DNA from 4 places in the Nocardiopsis sp. NPDC006938 genome. Region 3 is predicted to be linked to each of the others. Evidence: riboswitches for the same ligand, from Rfam matches in the RefSeq annotation. Region 3 holds a riboswitch; each other region holds the start of a gene.
What was found. A riboswitch is a leader RNA that binds a small molecule or an ion and turns the genes downstream of it on or off. The one in region 3 is predicted to bind thiamine pyrophosphate.

Region 1: linked by a shared signal. The riboswitch ahead of thiD (bifunctional hydroxymethylpyrimidine kinase/phosphomethylpyrimidine kinase) and the one ahead of thiO (glycine oxidase ThiO) in region 3 are both predicted to bind thiamine pyrophosphate.
Region 2: linked by a shared signal. The riboswitch ahead of ACFYL4_RS18515 (ECF transporter S component) and the one ahead of thiO (glycine oxidase ThiO) in region 3 are both predicted to bind thiamine pyrophosphate.
Region 4: linked by a shared signal. The riboswitch ahead of thiC (phosphomethylpyrimidine synthase ThiC) and the one ahead of thiO (glycine oxidase ThiO) in region 3 are both predicted to bind thiamine pyrophosphate.

What each region holds. Positions count from the first base shown of each region.
Region 1 covers NZ_JBIAGA010000001.1:458,055-465,079, forward strand. Annotated here, with positions in the region: gene rocD (ornithine--oxo-acid transaminase) at 33-1,307, opposite strand; gene ACFYL4_RS02045 (acyl-CoA synthetase) at 1,680-3,377, shown strand; gene ACFYL4_RS02050 (DUF368 domain-containing protein) at 3,731-4,654, shown strand; TPP riboswitch at 4,734-4,833, shown strand; gene thiD (bifunctional hydroxymethylpyrimidine kinase/phosphomethylpyrimidine kinase) at 4,822-5,625, shown strand; gene ACFYL4_RS02060 (alanine/glycine:cation symporter family protein) at 5,712-7,025, opposite strand, start outside.
Region 2 covers NZ_JBIAGA010000012.1:62,434-69,458, forward strand. Annotated here, with positions in the region: gene ACFYL4_RS18505 (transglycosylase domain-containing protein) at 1-2,479, shown strand, start outside; gene ACFYL4_RS18510 (glycoside hydrolase family 19 protein) at 2,928-3,818, shown strand; TPP riboswitch at 3,946-4,053, shown strand; gene ACFYL4_RS18515 (ECF transporter S component) at 4,140-4,781, shown strand; gene ACFYL4_RS18520 (ABC transporter ATP-binding protein) at 4,786-6,336, shown strand; gene ACFYL4_RS18525 (energy-coupling factor transporter transmembrane component T family protein) at 6,333-7,025, shown strand, end outside.
Region 3 covers NZ_JBIAGA010000022.1:5,515-12,539, reverse strand. Annotated here, with positions in the region: gene ACFYL4_RS24640 (response regulator) at 1-279, opposite strand, end outside; gene pknB (Stk1 family PASTA domain-containing Ser/Thr kinase) at 362-2,344, opposite strand; gene ACFYL4_RS24630 (thiazole synthase) at 2,734-3,534, opposite strand; gene thiS (sulfur carrier protein ThiS) at 3,538-3,750, opposite strand; gene thiO (glycine oxidase ThiO) at 3,753-4,976, opposite strand; TPP riboswitch at 4,945-5,054, opposite strand; gene ACFYL4_RS24615 (Rv2175c family DNA-binding protein) at 5,176-5,535, shown strand; gene thiE (thiamine phosphate synthase) at 5,604-6,275, shown strand; gene ACFYL4_RS24605 (ABC transporter permease) at 6,387-7,025, opposite strand, start outside.
Region 4 covers NZ_JBIAGA010000002.1:318,886-325,910, reverse strand. Annotated here, with positions in the region: gene ACFYL4_RS04380 (sigma-70 family RNA polymerase sigma factor) at 1-598, opposite strand, end outside; gene ACFYL4_RS04375 (methyltransferase domain-containing protein) at 962-1,783, shown strand; gene ACFYL4_RS04370 (DUF4345 family protein) at 1,855-2,289, shown strand; gene thiC (phosphomethylpyrimidine synthase ThiC) at 2,286-3,953, opposite strand; TPP riboswitch at 3,943-4,058, opposite strand; gene ACFYL4_RS04360 (SOS response-associated peptidase) at 4,185-5,039, opposite strand; gene ACFYL4_RS04355 (MFS transporter) at 5,050-6,330, opposite strand; gene ACFYL4_RS04350 (DUF3068 domain-containing protein) at 6,394-7,025, opposite strand, start outside.

The DNA of each region.
Region 1 (7,025 bases), on a different contig from region 3:
GGGGCCGCGCCGTTCGCGTCCTCGGCGGCGTCCTACCCGCGTTCCGCCTTGAGTTCGGCGATGACCTCGGCGAACCGGTCCAGACCCCAGTTGAGGTCGTCCTCGCTGATCACCAGCGGCGGGGACATCCGCACCGTCGAACCGTGGGTGTCCTTGACCAGCACCCCGTGCTCGGCGAGCCGCTTGCACAGCTCCTTGCCGGAGGCCAGCGCCGGGTCCACGTCCACACCCGCCCACAGGCCGATACTGCGCGCCGACACCACCCCGTCGCCGACGAACTCGCCCAGCCTGCGCCGGAGCACCTCACCCAGCTTGCGTGCGTTCTCCAGGTAGGGGCCCTCGGTCAGCATCCGGACGACCGTCCGGCCCACCGCCCCGGCGAGCGGGTTCCCGCCGAAGGTGCTCCCGTGCTGGCCGGGCTGGATGACGCCGAGCACGTCCTCGTCGGCCACCATCGCCGACACCGGCAGGATGCCGCCGCCCAGCGCCTTGCCGAACAGGTACGCGTCCGGGACGACCCCGGTGTGCTCGCAGGCCCGGATCGTGCCCGTGCGCCCCAGGCCCGCCTGCACTTCGTCGGCGATGAACAGCACCCGGTTGGCGTCGCAGATCTCCCGGACGCGGGGCAGGTAGTCGTCGGGCGGCACGATCACGCCCGCCTCGCCCTGCACCGGTTCGATGAGCACCGCGACGGTGGTCTCGTCGACGGCCTCCTCGATGGCGGCGGCGTCCCCGTAGGCCACCGAGCGGAAGCCCGGCGTGTAGGGGCCGAAACCCGTCTTCGCCTCGGGGTCGGAGGAGAAGGAGATGATCGTGGTCGTGCGCCCGTGGAAGTTGGCCCCGGCCACGACGATGGTCGCCTGGTTCTCCGGGACGCCCTTGACCTCGTAGCCCCACTTGCGGGCCACCTTGATGCCGGTCTCCACCGCCTCGGCGCCGGTGTTCATGGGCAGGACCTTCTCCTTGCCGACCATGTCGGCGAGCGAGCTCACCCACGGGCCGAACTGGTCGTTGTAGAAGGCCCGGCTGGTCAGCGTCACCCGGTCGAGCTGGGCGTGCGCGGCGGCCAGGAGGTCGGGGTTGTGGTGGCCGAAGTTCATGGCCGAGTACCCGGCCAGGCAGTCGAGATAGCGTTTGCCCTCCACGTCGGTCACCCAGGCACCGCGGCCCTCGGCGATCACGACGGGCAGGGGTGCGTAGTTGTGCGCCGACCTCGTCCGTGCGAGTTCGATGTGGTCCGCGCTGGAGAGTCCCTGTCCGCCGGGGTTTCCGGCGGAGTCCTGCTGTCCCAGATTCTGGGTGGTCATCTAGCCGCTCCGATCACCATTGACCGATGTCAGACAGTAGATACCCACCGCGCGGCCCGGTAGAGCCCCGCGGCGGGATCTCCACGAGTTGAGCAGATGATCCGGTGAGCCCACAAGGGGTGGCGAAGATCACCAGCGGGAGCCGGGGCCCGAAACCCCCGCCCCTTCCGCACCGGCACCCCCGCTGAGCGGGCGTGGCCCGGCGGCGCCCGTCCGGAGGGTGACGGGGGACGGTTACGCAGGTGACGCGGTACACAGCCCCCACGGCGATCGGGTCCCGGCCCGACGGGTACGTTCGCTCGTAGCCAGCCACAGCCGCCGCGAGCGCCCCCGCCGAGGACGGCAGTACCGATCGTCAGGGAGGTATCAGACGTGCCCCACGCGTCCCCGGACACCCCCTTCTCCCTCGCCGGCCTCATGTCGGCGGTGGCCGACGCCGTCCCCGACCGGATCGCCCTGGTCGCCGGGCCCCGGCGCCTGACCTACCGCGCCCTGGACGACCGGGCCACCCGGCTCGCGCGCCACCTGGTCACGGCCGGTGTGCGCCCCGGGGAGAACGTGGCGATCCTGTCGTTCAACCGCGCCGAGTGGGTGGAGTCGTTCCTGGGAGTGCTGCGCGCGGGCGCGGTCCCGGTGAACGTCAACTACCGGTACGTGGCGGGCGAGCTCCGGCACGTGCTGTCGGACTCGCACTCGGTGGCCCTGATCGCCGAGGACTCCCTGGCCGCGACGGTGGCCGCGGTGCGCTCGGACCTGCCGCGCCTGAGGCATGTGCTCCTGCTGGAGGACGGCTCCGTGCGCGACGCGACCCTGGGCGGCGCGGACTACGAGGAGGCACTCGCCGCGCACGGTCCCGTCACCGACGACGAGGCGGTGGCCCTGCCCGTGACCAGCGGTGACGACCACTACCTGTTGTACACCGGGGGCACCACCGGCTATCCCAAGGGTGTGCTGTGGCGTCAGGCGGACGTCTTCCGCGCCGCGGTGGAGCGCCGCGACCCGGGCTCCCCCCGCGCCGCCACCCCCTCCGACGTGGCCGATCGCGCGGCCCGCTGTTTCCCTCTGCGCATGCTGGTGCTCGGTCCGCTCATGCACGCCGCCGGGCAGTGGAACGCGCTGAGCATGCTGCTGTGCGGCAAGCGTGTGGTGCTCTCCACCGACCGCAGTCTCCGGGCGGACCGCGTGCTGGAACTGGCGCACCGCGAGGGGGTGCACGCCGTGCAGCTGGTGGGGGACGCCATGGCGCGTCCGCTGGCCAGGCACCTGCTCACCGAGCCCGACCTGTGTCCGGACCTGACGTCGGTGCGCTCGGGCGGCACCCCGCTCACGCCCGCCGTGCGCGGGCTGTGGCGTGCCTGGCGCGAGGACGTCGCCCTGGCCGACGCCTACGGGGGGTCGGAGACGGGCGTGTGCGGCTCGGCGACCGCACCCGAGGAGCACACGAGCGTCGCGGACTCCGCCGACCGGCGCAGCTTCACCATGGGCGGCAGCATCGCGGTGCTGGACGGCGCCCTGAGGCCGCTGCCCCCGGGGTCGGTCGAGGTCGGCCGGATCGCCCGGACCGGCCGGATTCCGCTGGGCTACTACAACGATCCGATCGCCACCGCCCGCACGTTCCCCACGGACGGTGAGGGGCGGCGCTGGGCGCTGTCGGGCGACTACGGCACTCGGGCGGCGGACGGTTCCATCGTGTTGCTGGGCCGGGGCAGCGTGGTGATCAATACCGCCGGAGAGAAGGTCTATCCCGAAGAGGTGGAGGCCGTGTTGAAGGCCCATCCCTCGGTGGAGGACGTGATCGTGGTGCCCGCCCCCGACGAGCGGCTCGGGCAGAGGGTGACGGCCCTGGTCTCGCTGGCCTCGGGTTCGGCCCCCGACGAGGGCGCGTTGAGGGCGCACTGCCGCGTGCGCCTGGCGGGGTTCAAGGTGCCCCGGACCGTGCACTTCGTGGACCGGGTGCGGCGTACGGCGGTGGGGAAGCAGGACTACCGGTGGGCCGCGTCGGTGGCCGGGGAGGACCCCGCCGCGCCCGCCGTCCCGCTCGCTCCGCTGTCGGCGTCGCGCCGGAACTGAGACGGGGTTCGGGGCCGCCTGTCACGTTCTGTTTTCGGACTCCGGACCTGACGGGCGAATACCTGACCAAAACCCCGAATATCAGGGCGCTCGGACGTCTCGGCCCCGCCCGGCGCCGCTAGAATCGGCACTGCCCGGCCCGGGGCCTGTCGGCTCTCCTCCCCCATCGCACGGCCCGGGCGGCACACATCAGCGCGGGCCGGGGCGTCGAACCGGTGGAGGTCGCCCCCGCGACCCGCGCGACACAGCACCCCTTTGACACCGCCGACCGGCATCGACACCGTGTCGGCGGCCCCATCAGGACGGAGGACGGCGCCGCGTCCCGGGACTCTCCCGGGCCCGCGCCCGACAACATGGCCAAGTCAGTAGGCTCCTACATCTTCAACGCGGTGCGCGGCGGGGCCGTCGGCACCTCCGAGGCCCTTCCCGGCATCAGCGGCGGCACCGTCGCGCTGATGGTCGGCCTCTACGACAAGCTGATCGGCGGCGCGGGCCACGTGGTCAGCGGCATCAAGCGCTACGTCACCGACGTCCCCCGGGGCAAGGGCAAGGAGCGGGCCCAGGAGCAGTTCCGCCAGGTCGACTGGCCGGTGCTCGTCCCCGCCCTGATCGGCATGGCCGTCGCGCTCATCCTGGCCGCGGTCTTCCTCGCCCCGCTGGTCGAGGTGTACGCGCAGTACGCCTACGCGCTCTTCTTCGGCCTGGTCCTGGCCTGCCTGTGGATTCCCTACACCGGCGCGGGCAAGAAGTGGAAGGCCTGGCACTACGCGGTCGCGCTGGTGTTCGCCGTACTCGCGTTCCTCCTCACCGGCCTGCCCGGAGCCAACCTGCCCACCCACCCCGTGGTGGTCTTCTTCGCGGCGGCCGTCGCGATCTGCGCGCTGGTCCTGCCCGGCTTGTCAGGGTCGTTCATCCTGCTGACCCTGGGCCTGTACGAGCCCACCATGGCCGCCCTGCGCGCCGCCGACCTGCCCTACATCACCGTCTTCGTGCTGGGCATGATCACCGGTCTGGCGCTGTTCGTGAAGGTGCTCCAGTTCCTGCTGGAGAACCACCACCACATCACCCTGGTGGTGCTCACCGGTCTCATGGCCGGTTCGCTGCGCGCCCTGTGGCCGTGGCAGGACGAGAACCGCGACCTGCTGCCGATGACCGACGTCCCCGTGACGCTCGCCTTCGCGGTCGGCGGCTTCGTGGTGGTCGTCGGCATGATCGTCTGGGAACAGCGCAAGCTCGCCCAGCAGCGGGTGGAGGCCCGTCAGGACGTCTCCGTCTAGAGCCCCCGGTCCGCTCCTGCGAACCGTCCACTACAGTCGGAACCACCACAAACCAATACCGATGCCGGGGCCGCGAGGCCCCGGCGGCGCGGGGTGCCGGAAGCGTCCTTCCGGCTGAGAGCACACCCGTCGAACCTGCCCTAGTTCGTACTAGCGAAGGAACGCCAATGAGCGCGTACAACGTCGTGTCCATCGCCGGAAGCGACCCCAGCGGAGGCGCGGGCGTCCAGGCCGACCTGAAGGCGTTCTCCGCCCACGGGGTCTTCGGGATGACCGTGGTGACGGCGTTGACCGCCCAGTCCACACGCGGGGTCACCGGAGTGCACGGTGTCCCCGCGTCGTTCGTCACCGACCAGATGGACACCCTGTTCACCGACGCGACCGTGCACGCGGTCAAGGTGGGCATGCTGTCCACGTCCGAGGTCACCGAGGCCGTCGCGGCCGCCGTGGACCGCCACCGGCTCCCGAACGTGGTCGTGGACCCGGTGATGGTGGCCAAGAGCGGCGACCGCCTCCTGGAACGGTCGGCCATCGAGGCGCTGCGGAGCGTCCTGTTGCCCCGCGCCGACCTGCTCACCCCCAACCTCCCCGAGGCGGCCGACCTGCTCGGCGAGGCCGAGGCCACCACCCTCGGGGAGATGCGCGACCAGGCCGAGCGCCTGCTCGGGCTCGGCCCCCGCCGGGTCCTGCTCAAGGGCGGGCACCTGCCGGGCGCTGAGAGCGTCGACCTGCTGGTCGACGGGGTCGGCGAGCCCGTCGAGTTCCGTGCGGGGCGGGTGGACACCCGCAACACCCACGGCACCGGCTGCACCCTGTCCTCGTCGATCGCGGCCCTGCTGCCGCAGCGGCCGGACGCGGTGACGGCCGTGGCCGACGCCAAGGCCTACCTCACCGAGGCCCTGCGCCGCGCCGACGAGATCGACGCGGGCGGCGGGCAGGGGCCGGTGCACCACTTCCACGCCTGGTGGTAGCCGCCCGGCAACGCGAAGGGGGACCGGCAGTCGCGGCCGGTCCCCCTCGTCGTGGCCCCGGGACGCCGTCCCGGGCCGCACGCGGACTACTTGCTGACGTCGTCCATGATCACGTCGGGGTTGCGCCACTGCGGGTGGCCGAAGAACTTGCGGGTCTCCGCCACCACGACCGGCGACAACAGGATCAGACCCACGAGGTTGGGCAGCGCCATCAACCCGTTGGCGATGTCGCTGAAGAGCCAGACCGACTCGACGCTGGCCGTCGCTCCGACGTACACGACGGCGATGAAGAGCAGGCGGTACGGCAGGACCAGGGTGCGCCTGCCCTGGGCCAGGTAGACCATGCAGCGCTCGCCGTAGTACGACCAGCCCAGGATCGTCGTGTAGGCGAAGACCGCGACGGCGCAGGCGATGAAGACGACGCCGAAGGTGCCCAGGGCCGGGCTGAGCATGGACAGGCCCTGCTCCATCGAACCCGAGGTGAGCAGCACGCCCTTGTCGTCGGGGTCGAACCCGGCGCTCACGTTCGCGTTCCACAGGCCAGAGGTGATGATCATCAGCGCGGTCAGGGTCACCATGATGATGGTGTCGATGAAGGTCTGCGTCATCGACACCATGGCCTGGCGGACCGGCTGCGTGGTCTTGGCGGAGGCCGCCGCGATGGCGCCCGTGCCCAGGCCGGACTCGTTGGAGAAGATGCCCCGGGCCACACCCGTGCGGATGACCAGCATCAGGCCGGCGCCCGCGAATCCGCCGGCGGCCGAGGTGCCGGTGAAGGCGTCGGTGAAGACGAGCACGAAGGCGGGGAGGATCTGCTCCCAGTTGATCATCAGCACCAGCAGGTTCATGAAGATGAACCCGATGATCATGAACGGCACGATCGCGGAGGCGAAGCGGCCGATGCTCTTGATCCCGCCAAGGATGACGATGGCGACGAGCACCATCAGGACCACGCCGATGATCCGCTGGTCGACGCCGGTCACGTTGTTGAGGGAGCTGGACACGGCCTCGGCCTGGGTGCCGTTGCCGATGCCGAACGCGGCGATGGCGCCGAAGATCGCGAAGGCGCCGCCGAGGAAGTACCCGAACCGGCCGGGCAGCCCGTTGCGGAGGTAGTACATCGGGCCGCCGGCCTGCTCGCCCTTCTCGTCCTTGACCCGGTACTTGACGCCCAGAAGGGCTTCGCTGTACTTGGTGGCCATGCCCGCGAGGCCCGTGAGCCACATCCAGAACAGCGCGCCGGGCCCGCCGATCCCGATGGCCAGGCCGACACCGGCGATGTTGCCGACGCCGACGGTGGCGGCCAGGGCCGTGCTGAGCGCCTGGTAGTGAGAGATGTCGCCCTCGGCCTGGTGGTGGTCCTCCTTGCGCCGGACGAAGGCGAGCCAGAGCGCGTGGCC
Region 2 (7,025 bases), on a different contig from region 3:
GGAGGCGCTGCTCAGGCTGTCCGGGCTCGGGATCATCGCGGGGGTCCTGTCCGCGGCCCTGGTCATGCCCTGGGTGGGCGGTGTCGGGCTGGTCGCCCGGGACGCCGCGGCCGGTTTCATGTCCCTGCCCGGAGACCTGGAGGTCCCCAGTCTGTCCTCCCAGGTACTGCTCACCGCCGACGACGGCACCCCCTTCGCGGAGGTCGCCGAACGCGAACGCCGGGTGGTCGGCCTCGACCAGATCAGCCCGTGGGTCGGCGCGGCCCTCATCGCCGTGGAGGACGACCGTTTCTACGAACACCAGGGCCTCGACCTGCGCGGTGTCCTCCGCGCGGCCACACGCACCGCCCAGGGCGACATGCAGGGCGGATCGACCCTCACCCAGCAGTACGTGAAGAACCTCCTCATCGAGACCGCGGACACCGAGGACGAGGTGGACGGCGCCAGCGCGCGCACCCTGACCCGCAAACTCTCGGAACTGCGCTACGCCATCGACGTCGAGGACCGCCTCACCAAGGACGAGATCCTGGAGGGGTACCTCAACCTGTCCTACTTCGGCGCGGGCGCGCACGGCATCGAGGTCGCCGCACAGCGGTACTTCAGCGTCCCCGCGGCCGACCTCGACCCCGGACAGTCGGCCACGCTGGCCGGGCTGGTGCGCGCCCCCTCCTTCTACGACCCGCTCAACAACCCCGAGGACGCCCGGGAACGCCGCGACCTCGTGCTCGACCGCATGGTCGACACCGACGCGCTCGACGCGCGGGAGGCCGAGGCCCACAAGGCGAAGGACCTGGGCATCGACCCCACCCCGCGCGGGGGCAGCTGCGCGGAGAGCGACTACCCCTTCTTCTGCGACTACACGATGCGCTGGCTGCGCGGTTCGGAACTGATCGGGGACACCGCCGAGGAACGCGAACAGCGGATCGTCCAGGGCGGTCTGACCGTGCGCACCACGCTCGACACCGCCGCGCAGGACGCCGCGCAGGAGGCCGTCGACGCGCGGGTGCCGAGCGAGGACTCCACCAAGTTCGCCGCCCAGGCCATGGTCGAGCCGGGTTCCGGGCGCGTGCGCGGCCTCGTGCAGAACCTGCGGTACGGACTCGACGACGAGGCGGTCGGGACCACGTCACTCAACCTCGCGGTGGACCAGGCGGACGGCGGGACCTCCGGCTACCAGGCCGGGTCCACCTTCAAGACGTACACGCTGGCCGCGGCCCTGGAGAAGGGGATGGGGTACGGCACCAGCTTCTCCTCGCCGAGGAACATGTCCGTCAGCGGGATGAGCGACTGCGACGGGGACGACAAGGCCGCGTGGAGCGTGCGCAACGCGGGGGAGAGCGACGACGGCGACCACAACATGATCAGCGCGACCAAGGGGTCGGTGAACACCTACTTCGCCCAGCTCCAGAAGCGGGTGGGGCTGTGCGAGACCTCGGAGATGGCGGAGCGGGCCGGAGTGCACCGCGCGGACGGCGGCGACCTCGGGGTGTGGAACTCCTTCACCCTCGGGGACCAGGAGGTGTCGCCGTTGAACGTGGCCGCCTCCTACGCGACCTTCGCCGCGCGGGGTGTGTACTGCGAGCCCCGGCCGGTGCGTTCGGTGGCCGTCGACGGGACCGACGAGGAGCTCAAGACCGCGTCGGAGTGTGATCGCAGGGTCGAGCGGGACGCCGCCGACGGGGTCAACCACCTCCTCCAGCAGACCTTCGACGGGGGGACCGCGAACGGCCTGGACCTGGGGCGGCCGGCGGCGGGCAAGACCGGCACGACGGACGGCGCCGCCTACGCCTGGTTCGCCGGGTACACCCCGAACCTCGCCTCCGCCGTGGTCGTGGGCGACGTGCGGGGCGGTGAGCAGAACCCGCTCCAGAACGTGACGATCGGCGGGCGCCACTACGGGATCGTCTACGGCGGCACGCTGCCCGGGCCGATCTGGCAGGAGAGTATGCGGGGCGCCACCGCGCACCTGCCCGAGGACGCGTTCGCGAGGTCGCCCAAGTCCTTTGGCGACCCGAAGACCGAGCCGCCGGAGCAGCGGGGCGGCGACGACGCCGGGGACGGACCGGGCGGCGGGGGTGACGAGGACGACGACGGTGGCGGCACGGGCGAGACGGGCGGCACCGGAGGGACGGGCGGTACCGAGGGCGGCGCCGGTGAGACGGACGGAACCGGCGCGACGGGTGACATGGGGGGCACCGACGGCGCGGGTGAGACCGACGGTTCGGACGGTGTGGGTGGGACCAGCGGTACGGGTAGCACCGGGGAGACGAGTGGTACTGAAGGGGCGGGAGAGACAAGTGGTACGGGCGAGACGGGTGGAACGGGGGACACCGGCGCGACGAGCGGTACGGAAGGCTCGGGCGGTACCGACGGCACCGGAGGCACGAGCGGCACCGGAGGCACGAGCGGCACCGGGGGCACGAGCGGTACCGGTGGCGAAGGGGACATGAGCGGTACCGGAGGTGACGACGGTACGTAGGGCCTGAAACGAAGGCGCTCCGCTCCGCCCGTCGTCCAGTGTCCTCCGAGGCATCCGGGGCCTTCGCGGGGCCGCTCCCCCCTGAGCCCTCCTGGCCGCCTGACTCGGGCCGCCAGCCCCCGGACACCGCGTCACTGCGCGGAGTTCGCCTGACGGGCGCCGGTGGGGCGGCCCGCTGACGAGAGGGCGTCCGGTGGCCGCTCGCGGAGGTGCCCCCGTGCCGCCGCGGCTCCGGACGGCTGTCCCGCACGGCTGTCCCGGGGCGGGCATCCCCGCCGGGGTCCGCGCGGGAGAGCGCGGGCGGGCCGCCGTCCCTGTCCGTACCGTCACCCGGTTCTCACATTCCGTGGCGGAAGGCCTTGACAGGTCTAGACCACTCTTGCTTAGGTGACGTCACCCCCCGCGGCGCGCGGTCGGACGCCGCGCCGCACCCTAGGAGTGTGATCACGTGATCCGACGTCTCCTGAGCCAGTTGGCCGCGCTCGGCGCGCTCGCGGCTGTGCTCGTCGTCCTTCCCGCCACCGTCGCGCAGGCCGCGGCCGTCTGCGCGACCGGCTGGAGCCCGTCCGCCGTCTACAACGGCGGCGGCCAGGTCTCCTACGAGGGCCGCAACTACACCGCCAAGTGGTGGACACAGAACGAGCGACCCGGAACGTCGGACGTCTGGGCCGACCAGGGGCCCTGCGGCGACGGCGGGGGCGGCGAGCAGCCCGCCCCCAGTGACTTCGTCGTCAGCGAGGCCCAGTTCAACCAGATGTTCCCGAACCGGAACCCCTTCTACACCTACGCCGGGCTCACCGACGCCCTGAGCTCCTACCCGGGCTTCACCAACACCGGCAGCGTCGAGGTGCAGCGGCGCGAGGCCGCCGCCTTCCTGGCCAACGTCAGCCACGAGACCGGCGGGCTGGTGTACATCAAGGAGATCAACGAGGACAACTACCCGCACTACTGTGACTGGAACCAGCCCTTCGGCTGCCCGGCCGGACAGGACGCCTACTACGGCAAGGGTCCGATCCAGCTGAGTTGGAACTACAACTACAAGGCCGCCGGTGACGCCCTCGGCATCGACCTGCTGAACAACCCGTACCTGGTGGAGCAGGACGCGGCCATCGCGTGGCGGACCGGCCTCTGGTTCTGGAACACCCAGTCCGGCGCCGGGACGATGTCGGGGCACACCGCCATCGTCGACGGTCACGGCTTCGGTGAGTCGATCCGCTCCATCAACGGCTCCATCGAGTGCAACGGCGGCAACCCCGAACAGGTCCAGAGCCGCATCAACACGTTCACGCACTTCACCCAGATCCTCGGGACCACCACGGGGTCGAACCTGAGCTGCTGACCTCGGGGCGCCCCCGGCGCCCGAGGAGGCCCTCGTCGGGGGCGCGGTCGGCGGTCACCGTCGCACGCGCCCCCGCTGGTGTGCCGGGAAGGACTTCATTGTTCGTCCTGTTTGCCCCATAATGGAGGCAATCCGACAGGGGAGCGCGTGAGCGCTGAGAGTGCGGCACCAGGCCGCAGACCCTTACACACCTGATCTGGGTCATGCCAGCGAAGGAAGTCGTAGGAAACCGTCACCGCGCGTGCGCCTTCCGCGCGCGCCCGGTCGGCGCTCTTGGCCACACGGCCCCTCGTCACACCGACGAAGGGACGTCAACCACCTATGAGTACAGCAAGCGACCGCGAGACCGGGCCCGGCACCGCCGACGAGCCGGGCGGCTTCGTCCAGGGGGTCCTGGCCGGGCTCAGGAGCTGGCGCACCGTCGACATCGTCGTGGCCTCCGTCATCGGCGTGGCGGTCGGCGTCGTCTTCTGGCTGTGGAACATCGTCTGGTCGGTCACCACGCCGCTGTTCGTCGCCTTTCCGCCCGGGCAGGCCGTCGTCTACGGCATGTGGATGATCTCCGGCGTGCTCGGCGGCCTCATCATCAGGAAGCCCGGCGCGGCCCTGCTCACCTCGATCGCCGCGGCCTCGGTCTCGGCGGTGCTGGGCACCCAGTGGGGGGTCATGGTGATCCTCGACGGAACCCTCCAGGGGCTGCTGCCCGAACTGGTCTTCCTCGCCTTCGCCTACCGGCGCTGGAACACGGGTGTGGCCGTGCTGGCCGCCGCGGTCGCCGGGATCTCCCCGGCCGTGCGCGACAACATCGCCTACAACGTGACCTGGCCGATCGAGTACCAGATCACCTACGGCGTGATCGTCGTGCTGAGTTCGGCCGTCATCGCGGGGGTGGGCGCGCGCCTGCTCACCACCGCGCTGGCCAGGGCGGGCGCGCTCGCCCCCTTCCCCTCGGCCCGGGGCTGACCCCGTGACCCGACCCGACACGCGCGGGGCCCGCGTCGAACTGTCCGGCTGGGGCTGGAGGCACTCCGGCCGCGGCACCCACGCCCTGCGCGGGGTGGACCTGATCATCGAACCGGGGGAGCGGGTCCTGCTGCTCGGCGCCTCCGGCGCGGGCAAGTCCACCCTGCTGCACTCCCTGGCCGGACTCACCGGCGAGGACGGTGCCATCAGCGGGGAGCGGGAGGGCTCGCTACTGGTGGACGGCGTTCCGGCCGACCGTGGTCGCGGCGGCACCGGGCTGGTCAGCCAGGACCCCGAGACCCAGCTGGTGATGGCCCGGGCCGGGGACGACGTCGCCTTCGGCCTGGAGAACCTCGGGGTGGAACGGGACCTCATCTGGCCGAGGGTCGAGCGCGCCCTGGGGGAGGTCGGTTTCCCCTACGGACTCCGCCACTCCACCGGCGCCCTGTCCGGAGGCGAGAAACAGCGTCTCGTGATCGCGGGCGCGCTGGCCATGCGGCCGCGCCTGCTGCTGCTGGACGAACCCACCGCCAACCTCGACCCGGCCGGGGCCGCGCTCGTCCGCGACCTGCTGTCGCGCCTGCTCGCCGAGACCGAGGCCACCCTCGTCCTGGTCGAACACCGGGTGGCCGACGTCGTCGACCTGGTGGACCGGGTCGTGGTGGTCGAACCCGGCGGCGGCGTGATCGCCGACGGCGCCCCGCACCTCGTGTTCGCCGAACACGGCCGGTCGTTGGCCGACCAGGGGGTGTGGATTCCGGGGAACGAGCCCGTGCCCGAGCTCACCCCCGGCCCCGGGGGAGCACCCCTGCTGGAGACCGTCGACGTCGCCGCGCGCACGCCCTTCCAGGTGGGAGTGCGCGCGGCCCCCCGGCGCACGGTACTCGACCACGTGAACGTCGCCCTGGCCGCCGGGACCGCCACCGCTCTGACCGGACCCAACGGCGCGGGCAAGTCCACGCTCCTCACCATGCTGGCCGGGCTCTCGCGCCCGCACCGGGGACAGGTCCTGCCGCGCGGCCCGCTGGCCGCCGCCGACCGCCGTCCGCTCGTACGCTGGCCCGCCCGGCGCCTGGCCCGCCACGTGGGCACGGTGTTCCAGCACGCCGAGGACCAGTTCGTCACGGCCACGGTCCGCGACGAACTCCGGTTCGCGCCCCTGCGCGCGGGGATGGGCGAGGCGGAGACGGACGCCTGGGTGGGCGAGCTGATGGAACGGCTGCGTCTGACCCGTCTGGCCGAGGTGCACCCGTACACGCTCTCGGGGGGAGAGAAGCGCCGGTTGTCGGTGGCGACCGCCCTGAGTTCCGGCCCCTCGCACGCCCCGGACGTGCTGGTGCTGGACGAACCCACCTTCGGGCAGGACACCCGCACCTGGACGGAACTGGTGGAGCTGCTCGGCGTCCTGCGCGCCGAGGGGCGGGCCGTGGCCATGGCCACCCACGACACGCTCCTCCTGCGGCACCTGACGGACGTGGAGGTACGGGTGGCCGGAGGGCGCGCGACCCGCGTCGGGACGGTCGCGTCCACCACGGCACGAGAGGGGGACGCGTGAGCGCCCGCGACGACACCGCGCCGAACGGGGCGGGCGGGGACACCCTGACCCTGGACGTCCCCGAGGGGGGCGGCGCCCGCTACTGGCTGACCGGCCTCAACCCGGCCGCCAAACTGCTGGCCGCCCTGATCATCGGGATCGGGCTGATTCCCGCCGTGGACGCCGTCACCGGCGGCGTCGTGCTGCTCGCCGTGCTCCTCACCGTCCCGTTCAGCGGCGTGGACCGGCGCACCCTCCTGGTTCTGGGCGGCCCCTTCGTGCTCATGGGGCTCAGCAGCGGGGCGGTCAACTACCTCTACGGAGAACAGGGGCTGGAGGGCGCGGCGGGCGCGGCGGTGCGCCTGCTCGCCATCGCCCTGCCCGGTCTGCTCGCGGCGGTCAGCAGCGATCCCACGGAGATGGCGGACGGTCTCGTCCAGCGGCTCCGGGTCCCCGAACGCCCCGCCATGGGAGTACTCGCGGCGCTGCGGCTCATCCCGCTCCTCGCCGACCAGTGGCGGACCATCACGCTGGCGCGCAGGGCGCGCGGGCTGGAGGCCGGGCGCAACCCCCTGCGCATCGTGTCGCTCTTCTTCGGGCGGCTCTTCGCGCTCCTGGTGCGGTCGATCCGTACCGGGACCCTGCTGGCCACCGCGATGGACGCGCGCGCCTTCGGTACCGGGGCGCGCACCCGCGCCAGGCACAGCCGT
Region 3 (7,025 bases):
CACGTCGTCGCTCTCACCGCTGGCCGACAGCACCAGGACCCTCGGGGGTTCGGCCAGGGCCACCAGCGCGGCGGTCAGCTCCACACCGTTGGTGTCGGGCAGGTGCAGGTCGACCACGGCCAGGGTGGGCCGCACCGCCGGTGCGATCCGCAGCGCCTTGGCTCCGTCACCCGCCGTCCCCACCACCAGGAGCCCGGCCTCGGCCAGGTCCCTCGCCACCGCGTCCCGCCACATGGGGTGGTCGTCCACGACCAGCACCCGGATCTCGTCACCGCTCATGCCGCCGACCCTAACGCCACGGCCCCCTTCCCGGACAGGGGAAGGGGGCCGCGGTACCGGGAGCCCGTACGGCGGGACCGGGTCAGTCGTCGTCGTCATCCTCGTCGAGGTCGCCCAGGTCGATCCCGCCCGGGGTGGCGGTGATCTTGATCTTGGTGCCCTCGGGCGCCGTTCCCGTGTGCGACTGGTGCGCCACCACGCGACCGCCGAAGATTCGCTCGACCTCGACCTCGAACCCGGCCTTCTCCAGTTCCTTGCGGGCGTCGCGGACGGAGTCGCCGACCACGTCCGGGATCTCGACCTCCGGCGGGCCGCTGGAGACGGTCAGGGTCACGGTGGCCCCCGGGCCGACGTTGGTGCCGGTGTCGGGGGACTGGCTGATCACGAGACCCTCGGCGATGCTCTCGCTCTCCTCCTCGACGATCTCGGCGGTCAGGCCCAGGTCGCTCAGGGTCCGCTCGGCGTCCTCACGCTTCTCACCGGCCAGGCTCGGTACCGGGATGCCGCTGCTGACGGTGATGGTGACCGTCCCCTCCCGGTCGGCGTCCTGCCCGGCCTCGGGGCTGGTGCCCAGCACCTCGCCGGGGGCGTTGTCAGGGGAGTCCTGTTCCTCCTGGACGATGCTCTCGTCGTCGAAGCCCAGGTCCTCCAGCGCCTTGAGCGCGTTGGCGACGTCGTCGCCCACCAGGTCGGGCATGGACACGTTCTGGGGGCCCTTGGACAGGAACACCGTGACCGTGTCGCCGGGGGAGAGGCGGGTGGAGACCTCGGGGTCGGTGCCGCCGACCTCTCCGGCGGCGGCGTCGTCGCTGTACACGCGGTCGTCCGACACCTCCACGACCAGCCCGGAGGCGCGGATCTGCTCGCTGGCGGCCTCGGGCGACAGCCCGACCACGTCGGGGACCGACTCGAAGCGTCCGAGCAGGAACCACCAGCCCGCCACACCCACGACCAGGGCGGTCACCACGGCGCCGACCACGAGGAGGCGGTTGCGCGAGAACCACGACCCGCCCCGGTCCGGGTAGTCGTCGTAGCCGTCGTCGTCGTAGTCGTCCCGGCCCAGGTCGGCGCCGTTCATGTCGACGACCATGGTGGCGTTCTCGGTGCCGGGACCGGCACCCCCGGCGATGAGCTGGGGAGCGGTCATGGTGGCCGCGGAGTTGGCCTGGGGGGCGACGGGGGCCAGCGGTGCGCCGGAGCCCGCGGCGGTGTCCGGCAGGGCCCGCAGGACGTCCAGGACCTTCGCGAGGTACTGGCCCGCGTTGCCGGGCCGGTACCGGGGGTCGCGCTCGGTGGCCTTGGTGACCAGGGCGTCGACCTCGGGTGGCAGGTTCGGCAGGAAGTGGGAGGGGCGGGGGACGTCCTCGGTCACGTGCTGGTAGGCGATCGCGATCGGTGTCTCTCCGGTGTGCGGCTGCCCGCCGGTGAGGAGCTCGTAGAGCATGATCCCGGCCGCGTAGACGTCACTGCGCGCGTCGGCGGTGCCCTTCTCGATCTGCTCGGGCGCCAGGTAGGCGGCGGTGCCCATGAGCGTCCCGGTGCGGGTCAGGCCCTGGTTGGACTGCTCCACGGCCCGGGCCAGGCCGAAGTCGGCGACCTTGACCCGACCGTCCTTGCTGATGAGCACGTTCTCGGGCTTGACGTCGCGGTGCACCATCCCCGCCTGGTGGGCGGCGCCCAGTGCGGCCAGCACGGAGGCCATGAAGTTCAGGGCCTGCTTCGGGGCCAGCCGCCCGTGCGCCTTGAGGAGGTCGCGCAGGGTCTGCCCGGGCACGTACTCCATGGCCAGGAAGACGTGCCCCTGGTCCTCGCCCTGGTCGAAGACCTGGACGACGTTGGGGTGCGAGAGCTTGGCGACCGAGTGGGCCTCGTTGATGAAGCGCTGGACGAAGGTCGGGTCCTGCGCCAGGGAGGGGTGCATGACCTTGAGGGCCAGCCGTCGGTCCAGCCTGAGGTCGTGGGCGACGTAGACGGTCGCCATACCGCCACCGGCGATCCTTGACTCGACGAAGTAGCGACGGTCCAGCGTCGCGCCTACTAGCGGGTCGGAAGTCGTCATGTCCACGGCGGAGTTGTGTCCTTGCTGCGGGGAGCGCGGGCGTTCGCGGCCGGTGGCGCGTACCCGACACCTGGTGTCGATCCGACACCCTAGCGGAAGCCGGTGTCGGTTCCGCCCCGCGGTTCACGGTCGCGGCGGCCCCCGTGTCCACCGTCGTGGAGGCCGACCGGAGGGTCGGTTCGGGGCGTCCCGCGCCTGGGCGGTCTGGAGGTGCGGTGCCGCTCACGGCACACGCACCCCTCCCACGGTAGGGGACGGGACCAAACCCGAAGGTCACGCCGCGTGTCGGTGTCGTGACGGAGGGCGCCTCGCGGGCGCGTCGCCGCAGGCGGAGGCGCCGGGTGCCGGGTCCGCCCCCCGACGCGGCCCGCGACGGCGGTCCGGTCCGTTTGGGCTCAGACCACGTCGGGGCTGGAGGCCCTGGCGTGGCGGCGGACCGGGATGCGCCCGGCCAGCCGCGCGCCGCGCCCGGCGCGCACGGCGTCGCGCATCGCCGACGCCATCCGCACCGGGTCCTGGGCGCGGGTCACGGCCGTGGCCAACAACACCGCGTCGCACCCCAGCTCCATGGCCAGGGCGGCGTCGCTGGCGGTGCCGATACCCGCGTCGACGATCACCGGGACGCTCGACCGCTCGACGATCAGCTCCAGGTTGTGCGGGTTGCGGATGCCCAGCCCCGAACCGATCGGCGCGGCCAGCGGCATCACGGCGGCGCAGCCCAGCTGTTCCAGGCGGCGGGCCAGCACGGGGTCGTCGTTGGTGTACGGCAGAACCGTGAAACCGTCGTCGACCAGCGCTTCGGCGGCGTCGAGCAGCTCCACCGGGTCGGGCAGCAGGGTGTGCTCGTCGGCGACCACCTCCAGCTTCACCCAGTCGGTTCCCAGGGCCTCGCGGCCCAGCCTGGCGGTGCGCACGGCGTCCACGGCGGTGAAGCATCCGGCGGTGTTGGGCAGCGGGCGGATGCCGTTGCGGTCCAGGACGTCCCACACCGACCCCTGGGTGCCCGGGGTGATCCGGCGCATGGCCACGGTGGTCAGCTCGGTCCCCGACGCCAGGAGCGCCTCTTCCAGGACCTCCAGGGAGGGCGCTCCCCCCGTGCCGGTGATGAGGCGGGAACCGAAGGGGACCCCCGCGATGACCAGCGGGTCCCCGCCCGTGTGGTCCCCGGCTGTCGGCGCCTCGGTGGTCTGCGTCATGGTTCAGCCTCCCTGTACCGCGGTGAGCACGTCCACGCGGTCGCCGGGCGACAGCGCGGTGCCGGTCCAGGCGGTGCGGCGCACCACCTCGTCGTTGACGGCGACGGCGATCCCCCCGGGGACGGCGCCCTCCCCGGCTCCGGTGAGGGCGCGCACGACCCCGTCCACGGTGCTCGCCGCGCTGTCCCGCGCCTGTCCGTTGATGATCAGTTCCACTGCTACTCCCACGTTCTTCTGCCGGCTGAGAACCGGCGCGCGTACGAGGGGAGCGCGCCGGTGGTGAGGGCCTCGGCCATGACCTCGCCGGTCACCGGGGCCAGCAGGACCCCGTGCCGGAAGTGTCCGGCGGCCAGGTGGAGTCCCGGGACCCGGGTGGGGCCCAGGAGGGGTTCGTTGTCGGGGGAGCCGGGCCGCAGACCCACACAGGTCTCCACGACCTCCAGCTCGCTCACCCCGGGGACGAGTTCGCGGGCGTCCCGCAGGACCTGCCAGAGCCCGCCCACGGTCAGCGAGGTGTCGTGGCCCAGCTCCTCCTGGGTGGCCCCCACGACGACCTCGCCGTCGGCACGGGGCACCAGGTAGACGGGGAACCCGCGGACCAGACCGCGAACGGTGCGGGTGACCAGCGGGGGCTCCCCGGCGGGCACCCGGGCGCGCAGCAGCTGCCCCTTGACCGGGCGCAGCGGCGGCACCACCGGTTCGGGCACCCGCACACGGTCGCCCCAGCACCCTGCGGCGAGCACCACCTGGTCGGCGGGGAGTTCGGCGCCGTCGGCCAGCCGCACGCCCAGACGCGCGCCACCGGGGCCGGGGGAGGAGACTTCCTCCACACGCCCGGGGAGCTCGCGCACGCCCGCGCCCTCTCCGGCCCGGGCCAGGGCGAGCAGCAGGGAACGCGGGTTCACCGAGTGGTCCTCGGGAGCCAGTACCCCGCCGCGCACCCCGGGCGCGAGCGTGGGTTCGAGGCGTCGGCACTCACGGCTGGTCAACCGCTCTGTGGGGATGCCCAGGCGTCGCTGGAGGGCGTGCAGGTCGGTCAGGACCGCCAGGTCGTCGCGGTCGAAGGCGACCAGCAGGGTGCCGGTGCGGCGGTGGCCGACGTCCACCCCGCTGGCCTCCTGGAGTTCGGCGACGAAGTCGTCGTACAGGCGCGCCGAGCGCACCCCGAACTCCATCAGCTCCTCCTCGCCGAAGACCGCCTCGGTGGCGGGGGTGAGCATCCCCGCGGCGACGGCGGAGGCGGCCCGGGCGGAGGAGGGCGCGGTCACGGGGTCGGGTTCGACCAGGGTGACGGTCAGGCCGCGCTGGGCCGCGCGCCAGGCGGTGACCCGGCCGACGACGCCGCCGCCGACCACGACCACGCCACTGGTGGGATGAATCGTCTTCTGTGGGGGAACCTCGTCGTTGCGCACGGCGCCGTGTTCCACTCCCTTCGCCGGCATGACCCGGATCAGGTTCGTGCGGTCGGAGGCGGCGAGCCTCCCTCTCAGCCGGGTCCACCCGGCTCCCGCGGGACGTGTCTGTTCGGCCCCATCCTAGATCAGCCCGTCCGGGCCCGCCGTGGCGGGGATCTCCCAGGCAGGAAGCCCGCACGGGGCGCGACGGTCACCGGCGCCCGGTCGGGTGTGGCAGATTGGTGAGGTGACACAAAGCGATCGTGAACTCGACGAACTCGTCGGCGAATGGCTGACCCTGCGTGAGGCGGCCGCGCCGCTGGGCGTGAGCCCCAACCGCATCAAGACCCTCATCCGCGAGAACCGCCTGATGGGCGTGGTGCGCGGCGGTGAGCTCTCCATCCCCGCCGCCTTCCTGGACGGCGAGGACCTGGTCAAGGGCCTCCCGGGCACCATCGTGCTGCTCACCGACGCCGGTTTCTCCACCGAGGAGGCCCTGCGCTGGCTGTTCACCCCGGACGACACCCTGCCGGGCACGCCGATCCAGGCGATGCGCGAGAACCGGGGCACGGAGGTCCGCCGCCGGGCCCAGGGCCTGGCCTTCTGACACCCCGCACGGCCCGGAGGCACGCACCGCACGGTGGCGGCCCCGGGCCGTTGGCTAGGGTGGGGGCCGTGAGGACGAGCCACGGAACCAGCCTGCGCGAGCGCCTGGACGCATCCCTTCTGTACCTGTGCACCGACGCCCGGACCGGGAGCGGTGATCTCGCGGAGTTCGCGGACGCCGCCCTGGCCGGGGGCGTGGACATCATCCAGCTCCGGCACAAGGGGCTGGAGGCCCGCGACGAACTGGCCGCACTGGAGGTCCTTCGGGAGGTGTGCGAGCGCCACGGCGCCCTGCTCGCCGTCAACGACCGCGCCGACATCGCCCGGGCGGTGCGCGCCGACGTGCTGCACCTGGGCCAGCGCGACCTCCCGGTGCCCCTGGCGCGCGACGTGATCGGCGCCGACCCGGTGATCGGGCGCTCCAACAACGACCCCGTGGCCGCCGCGCGCTCGGCGCAAGAGCCGGGGAGCGACTACTTCTGCGTGGGCCCGACCTGGGCGACCCCGACCAAGCCGGGGCGTCCGGCGGCCGGTCTGGAACTGGTCGAACGCGCCGCGGCCCTGGGTTCGGACCGTCCCTGGTTCGCGATCGGCGGCATCGACCTGGACAACGTGGACCGGGTGCTCGACGCCGGAGCCGCCCGGGTGGTCGTGGTCCGCGCCATCACCGAGGCCGAGGACCCCCGCGCCGCGGCGAGCGCGCTGCGGGCCCGCCTGACCGCGCGGCGCGACACCGCCTGACGGTGTGCGGACGACGGCCCCGGGAACCAGCGGTTCCCGGGGCCGTCCCGTGCGCCGTCCCGTGCCCCTCGCGGGGCCCGTCCACCGGGAGGCGACGGGGCCGGTGCGCGGTCAGCGCCGCCCGGCCCGCTGGAACAGCCAGCGGGTCAGGACCAGGGCGGCCAGGGTCAGGCCGCCCAACCAGAGGGTGAGGGGCACCGCCTGGTCGCCGACCGGGACCCCCGAGGTGAGCTCGCGCAGGGTCTCGATGGCCAGGCTGACCGGCTGGTGCTCGGCGAACCCCCGGAGGAAGGTCGGCAGCCCCTCCACGGGGACGAAGGCCGAGGACAGGTAGGGCACGAAGAGCGCGACGAACGCGAACATCCCGGCGGTGTCCGCCGAGCGCGCGGCCAGTCCCCACGCGGCGGCGGCCAGCGTGAGCAGCACGACGTAGGCGGTCACGAGCACCGCCGCCCACGCCCACCCGGCGGCCGAAGCCTCGGGGCGGAAGCCGAGCGCGAGGGCAGCGCCCAGCACCAGCAGGGTCGACACCAGGTTGCGCAGCACTCCGGCGACGACGTGTCCGGTCACCACCGCCGAGGCGCGCACCGGCATCGTCCGCAGCCGCCGGACCACGCCCGTGGCCAGGTCGGAGTGGACCGCGGTGGCGGTCATCGACGCCCCGAACCCCGCACAGAGCAGCATCACGCCCGGGGCCACGTAGTCCACGTAGGACGCCCCCTCGGTCAGCCCCTCCACGGCCGCGCCGAA
Region 4 (7,025 bases), on a different contig from region 3:
CGGCCTCGGCGGCCCTGGTCGCGGGGAGGAACCCACGGTCCACCGCGTACTCCTCCAGGTGGGTGCGCAGCTGGCGCCGCCCCCTGTGGAGCCGCGACATGACCGTTCCGATGGGGGTCCCCATGATCTCGGCGACCTCCTTGTAGGCGAAGCCCTCGACGTCCGCGAGGTACACCGCGATCCGGAAGTCCTCGGGAAGCTCCTGTAGGGCCCGCTTGACGTCACTGTCGGGGAGGTGTTCGAGCGCCTCGGCCTCAGCGGACTTCAGCCCCGCCGCCGTGTGCGAGGCCGCCTGGGCGAGCTGCCAGTCCTCGACGTCCTCCGTACCGGCCTGCTTCGGTTCCCGCTGCTTCTTGCGGTAGGAGTTGATGAAGGTGTTCGTGAGGATGCGGTACAGCCACGCCTTGAGGTTGGTCCCCGCCTTGAACTGGTGGAAGGAGCCGAACGCCTTGGCGAAGGTCTCCTGCACCAGGTCCTCGGCGTCCGAGGGGTTGCGTGTCATGCGCAGCGCCGCCGAGTAGAGCTGGTCGAGGAAGGGAAGCACGTCCCTCTCGAACCGCTCGTCCCGTTCCCCGGCTGTCTCCTGGCTCTGGTCCAAGCCCTTCGGCCTCCTCGCGCTGGTCCCTGGTGGGGTGTCCGTGTCCCAAAGATACGTTCCCACACCCCCGACCTGCGCGTCGACGCCGCGTGGCGCCAACGCCGTTTCCTCGCGCTCAAGGCACGCACCAGCGGTCGCCATGTCCCGAACCCCGCCCCTTCCCTGTCGCCGTCCCGGGCTCGACTCCGGGCCCCTGCCGGGGCTCTCCCCCCGGCGGTGCTGGTGACAACAACGTCCCCCGCGCGCTGATTCCGCCGTCCGGGCGGAAGGTGGGGGCGTCCGGCCGAACTTTGTCGTTTGCGCGCGTCGGCGAAGGTGAGGCATGGCAGAGTGCGGGTAGGACTCACTGAAGGATGGAGAGGAGTGCACGTGCGACCGTCCTCGACTCCGGCCTCCGACCGACCCCGATCGCCCGCCGCCCAGTTCGCCACCACCGACCGACTCTCGGACTACTGGCGCTTCTACTGGGCGGTCGCGGAGGCGCAGATCAGCCGCTGGCTCCCCGAACGGCCCGCCCGGCTGCTCGACCTGTCCAGCCCCGACTTCCAGGGGACCCCCCGCGCCGTGGCGGCCGGTCACGACGTCGTCACCCTGCTGCCCTCCGTGGACATGGCCATGCGCCGCCCCCTCACCCTGGTCAACGGGCGGGCGGTGGTCCCGCGCCCCACGCCCCGCGGACGCCTGCGGCACGTGGTCGGCGACTCCGCGTTCCTGCGGGCCTTCGCTCCGGGGTCCTTCGACGGGGTGATCGCCGACAACCGGGTGTTCTCCCGGCAGCTGGCCACCGAGTCCTCCATGGCGGAGGTGGCCCGGGTGCTGCGCCCCGGCGGCCGGGTGCTGATCTGCGTGGACTCGGTGGTGCTGGGCATGGCGTTGCTGGCCGAGCAGGACGCCTGGCCCGAGCTGAGCCACGCCCCCAGCGCCGACGTGCTCCTGGTGCCCTGGCCGGACGGGTCGATCACCCGCTGCTTCACCGCCGAACAGCTCACGGAGATGGTCACCGAGGCCGGGCTCGAACTGGAGTGGATCAAGCCGCGCACGGTCCTGTCGGCCTCCACCGTGGAGATGATGCTGGCCCGCGACCCCCGCTCGATGGCGCGGCTCGTGGAGATGGAACTGCACGCCGCCGACTCCGACGACTACGTCGGCGTGCACCTGGTGGCCAGCGCCGTCAGGCCCCGGTAGGCCCCGCCGGGCGGCCCGGCGGGGGCTCGCCTAGGGTCGGGAGGAAGACCCCCCGTCGGATGGAGCCCCCCGTGCGTCACCCCAAGGCCTTCCGGACCCTCCTCGTCCTGCTCGCGCTGTTCGTGGTGGTGGTCGGCGCCGTCGACACCCTGTTCGGCACCGCTCCCCTGCCGGGGGAGACCGCCGTGAGCCCGGAGGTGGACAGCAACTACCGCTTCTTCTCCGCGCTGTTCCTGGCCGTGGGCCTGCTGTTGCTCTGGATCGCGCGCGACCCCCTCGCGGCGGACCGGAGCCTGACGCTGCGCTGGGTGTGCGGCGCGGTGGTGCTCGGCGGTCTGGCGCGGGTGCTGTCGTTGGCCGTGGCCGGGCCTCCCGCCGCACTGCTGTTGCTGCTGATGGCGGTGGAACTGGTGGTGCCCCCGCTTCTGCTGTGGTGGCACCACTCACTGCTCCGGCGAGCCCGCCGCCCGGTGCGGGGCGACGGGCCCGGGGCCGTCGCCCGCTAGTCGGCGAGCGGCAGGTAGACGCGGTTGCCGCCCTCCGCGAACTCGGCGGACTTGTCCGCCATGCCCTTCTCGATCGCCTCGACCGTGTCCAGACCGTTCTCCTCGGCGTACCTGCGCACGTCCTGGGAGATCTTCATCGAGCAGAACTTCGGTCCGCACATGGAGCAGAAGTGCGCGGTCTTGGCCGGCGCGGCGGGCAGGGTCTCGTCGTGGAAGGACTGCGCGGTCTCCGGGTCGAGCGACAGGTGGAACTGGTCCTGCCACCGGAACTCGAAGCGCGCCTTGGACAGCTCGTCGTCCCATTCCTGGGCCCGGGGGTGGCCCTTGGCGACGTCGGCGGCGTGCGCGGCGAGCTTGTAGGTGATCACGCCGGTCTTGACGTCGTCGCGGTTGGGCAGCCCCAGGTGCTCCTTGGGGGTGACGTAGCACAGCATCGCGGTGCCGTGCCAACCGATCTGGGCCGCCCCGATCGCCGAGGTGATGTGGTCGTAGCCGGGGGCGACGTCGGTGGCCAGGGGGCCGAGCGTGTAGAAGGGCGCCTCACCGCACAGCTCCTCCTCCAGGCGCACGTTCTCCCGGATCTTGTCCATCGGCACGTGGCCGGGGCCCTCGATCATCACCTGGACGTCGTGGGAGCGGGCGATGTGGGTCAGCTCGCCCAGGGTGCGCAGCTCGGCGAACTGCGCCTCGTCGTTGGCGTCGGCGATGGAGCCGGGGCGCAGGCCGTCACCGAGCGAGAACGTGACGTCGTACCGGCGGAAGATCTCGCACAGCTCCTCGAAGTGGGTGTAGAGGAAGCTCTCCCGGTGGTGGGCCAGGCACCAGGCGGCCATGATGGAGCCGCCGCGCGAGACGATGCCGGTGACGCGGCGGGCGGCCAGCGGTACGTACCTGAGCAGGACGCCCGCGTGGACGGTCATGTAGTCCACACCCTGTTCGGCCTGCTCGATGATGGTCTCCCGGTAGATCTCCCAGGTGAGCCGGGTGGGGTCGCCGTCGACCTTCTCCAGCGCCTGGTAGATCGGCACGGTGCCGATGGGTACCGGGGAGTTGCGGACGATGCGTTCCCGGGTCTCGTGGATGCGCTTGCCGGTCGACAGGTCCATCACGGTGTCGGCGCCCCAGCGGGTGGCCCACACCATCTTCTCGACCTCCTCGGGTACCGACGAGGTGACCGCGGAGTTGCCGATGTTGGCGTTGATCTTCACGAGGAAGTTCTTGCCGATGATGGTCGGTTCGGACTCGGGGTGGTTGCGGTTGACCGGGATGACGGCGCGGCCGATGGCCACCTCGTCGCGGACGAACTCGGGTTCGGCGCCCTCGCGGGCGGCCACGAACCGCATCTCGGGGGTGATGGTTCCGGCCCTGGCGTGGGCCAGTTGGGTGACCGCGCCGTTCACGGGGTCGAGCGCCCAGCTCTCACGGGTGCGCGGCAGCCCCCGGTGGACGTCGATGTCGGCGTGGTCGTCGGTGTAGGGGCCGGAGGTGTCGTACAGATCGAAGTGGCTGCCGTTGCTGAGATCCACCCGGCGGCGGGGGACGCGGAGGGTGGTGCCCTCGGGGGTGGTGATCTCCTCGTGGACCTTGCGAGATCCCATGATGGGACCTGTGGTCACCCGGTGCTCGTCGGTGGTGGAAACGTCACGACCGTCGATAGCCGTCATGGCATGCCTCCCTACGTCGGAATTACCCGAACAGGTTCTGCGGTCGGCGACACCGTCGAGTCGCCCTCTCAGCCCGCCATGGCGCGAGCTCCCGCGTTGCGTATTCACATGTGCGCACGTCGAACGTGCCGGGACACCTCGATCACGGTGCCCCGGGCCGGGGAAAGCACTCCCCCGTGGCCTCGCACACCATACACAGGACGTCCCCGGGCCTGTCCAGGCCTCCGGGGGTCAGAAGAGTGTCTCCAGCTGGTCGGCTCCGTCGCCCGCGGTCGGTTCCAGCAGGTCGGGGCCGTTGTTCTTGATGCTGTTGACCTCGGTGGAGACCTCGTCGACGGCGAACCGTTCCACCGGGGTCTCGTGCAGCACCCGGGCCAGTCGGTCGGGGCCGCTGGACGGGTCGAGCCAGGCGGCCCAGTCCTCGCGAGGCACCACGACGGGCATGCGCTCGTGGATGTGCGCGAGCTCGGGCGCGGCCTCGGTGGTGATGACCGCGCAGCTCCAGACCCAGGCGGCGGGGTCCCGCTCGTCGTCGACCTCGGGGTCGCGCCAGCGCTCGAAGATCCCGGCCATGGCGAGGGGTTCGTCCCCGGCGTAGTGGACGGAGAACGGCTTCTTGGCCGCCTTGGCCTTGCGCCTGCGGTGCTGCGGGTCGGTGGCGGGCGAGGTGCTGGCCTCGGCGGTGCCGTCCTTGTTGAGGAGCTGCCACTCGTAGTAGGCGTCGGCGGGGATGAGGCAGCGGCGGCTCCGGTAGGCGGTGCGGAAGGCGGGCTTGTCCGCGACGGTCTCGCTGCGGGCGTTGATCATCCGGTAGCCGACGTTGCGGTCCTTGGCCCACGAGGGGACCAGGCCCCAGCGCATCGTGTGCAGGGTGCGCGGGCCCGGCGCACCGGTGCCCTCCCCGCGCGGCGGCGGTCCGAGCACGGCGTACACGGGGCGGCCCGGCGAGATGTTGTAGTCCGGGTCGAGTTCCTCCAGCGGGGGCCAGGAACGCGGGTCGTCCTCCTGTTCCCGGGCCTCCTCGGGAAGGGCGAAGGCCAACTGGAGCTGGTGCACGTTCCGGGACTGGGCATAACGACCGCACATGGGGGGAATCCTACGTGATCCGCCCCCGGTCCTCCCCGTGCGCGCCGTCGTTCCCGCAGCCCCCGCCCGTCCCGTCCGACCCGTCCGACCCGCCGTCGGCACCGGTGAGGCGCAGGGCCAGCGCGCCGAGCAGCCCGGTGAGCAGGGCGACCGACCCGGCGGCGGCCAACAGCTCCCGGGGGTGGTCGGCGGCGAACCACCCGGCCACGAGGAAACCCGCGACGAACCCGCCGTTGACGAGCGATCCCATGAGCGCGTGGGCCCGGCCGAGCAGGGGTTCGGGCGTGTGCCGGTGCACCACCGACCTGAGCAGGACGTTGAAGGCGGAGTTGCCCGCCCCGGCCGCGACCACGCACAGCGCGGCCACTCCCAGGGCGGGGAAGGCCGCCCACAGTGCCAGCGCCGCGCCCACCAGGGCCGCGGCCAGGGCCACGGCCCGCCCGGTCGGTGCCGGGCGCAGCAGCGACACGGACAGCGCACCGGCCAGGAGTCCCGCCCCCCAGCCCGCTGTGAGCGCACCGAAGATCCCGGCCCCGTGCCCCATGACCTCCCGCACCACGAACACCATCGCCACGTTGGTGGTGGAGGTGGCCGCCACGGCCACCAGGAGGACCGGCAGCAGGACCCGGAACAACCGGGCGCGCGCCAGGTGGCGGGCTCCGTCGAGGGCGCCCGCCCACAGGGGCCCCGGAGCCCGGGCGACCGGGCGCCGCACGCCCAGGAGCAGGAACGCGGTGGCCGCCGCGAAGAAGCTCACCGCGTCCAGCAGGAGGGCCGGGGCGACCCCGAAGAGGCCGACCAGCACTCCGCCGGTGAGCGGGCCGAGCACCGTGGCCGAGGCCCGTACCCCCTCGAACAGGGCGTGGGCGCGCACCGGGGCGAGCTCACCGGCCGCGCTCGGCAGGAGGGTGAGGATCGCCGGGTTGGCGAAGGCCGCCAGGGAGCTGACCGCCAGCACGCACAGGACCAGGGCCCCCGGGTGGGGGAACCACAGCGCCGGGAGGATGGCCAGACCCTGCCCCACGCAGGACAGCACCAGTACCCGACCCGTGTCGAAGCGGTCCAGCACGACCCCGGCCAGGGGCGCGAGCAGGATCAGCGGGCCGATCTGGGCGGTGAGCAGCGCGGTGACCCACAGGGCGTTCCCCGTCTCGGCCAACCGGAGGATCGCCGCGACCAACACCACCTCGTCCCCCATCGACGAGAGCAGGATCGCGCCGAGCAGGACGGCCGCCCTCAGGCGGCGTACCGCCGGAGGGCGCGGGGCGGCGGGAGCTGGGTCCGTGGGCACGGCGTCTCCGGGGGATGCGGAGGAACGGTTCGGTGCGATCATGACCGCCCCTCCGCCGGTTCGTCACCCGGTTTTCGCGACCGGTGGCGCGTCGCCCCCCGCCTCCGGCACCGGCCCGCCGTCCTCCTCCGCGGCCGGGGAACGGGACCGCCAGGCCCCGAGCAGCCCCGCCAGGACGGCGAGCGCCCCCATGGGACCCAGCGCCATGGGCGCCCAGCGTTCCAGGCCGCGCAACAGCAGCGACCGCACGCGGGCCTGCTCCGCGTACCCGGAGACCTGTCCCTCGGCCAGGGCCAGGTCGGCGTCGAGCAGCTCCACCTCACCGGAACCGTTGGTGGGGCGCAGGGTCTCGGTCCTGCGCTCCTCCAGGTTCACCACGGTGCCGGTGACCGGCTCGACCCAGAAGGTACGCTCCACGGCGATCCACCGGGCCGCGCTGACCGTCCCCTCGGCGCCGGAGTCGAAGAGGGCGGCCGGGACGTCCCTCGCGGAGTCGGGCACCTGGGTGGCCCCCAGGCTCTGCGCGTACCGGCGCACCGCCAGCCCGGCGACCTCGTCGTCGTCCTCGAACACGACCGCGGGCGCCGCGCGCACCTCGGCGTCGTAGAAGGAGTGGTCCCCCTCGGGGACGCCGGGCGGCCAGTACAGGACCAGCCCCGCCTGGCGTACCGCGCGGTCGCCGCCGACGTGCTCGC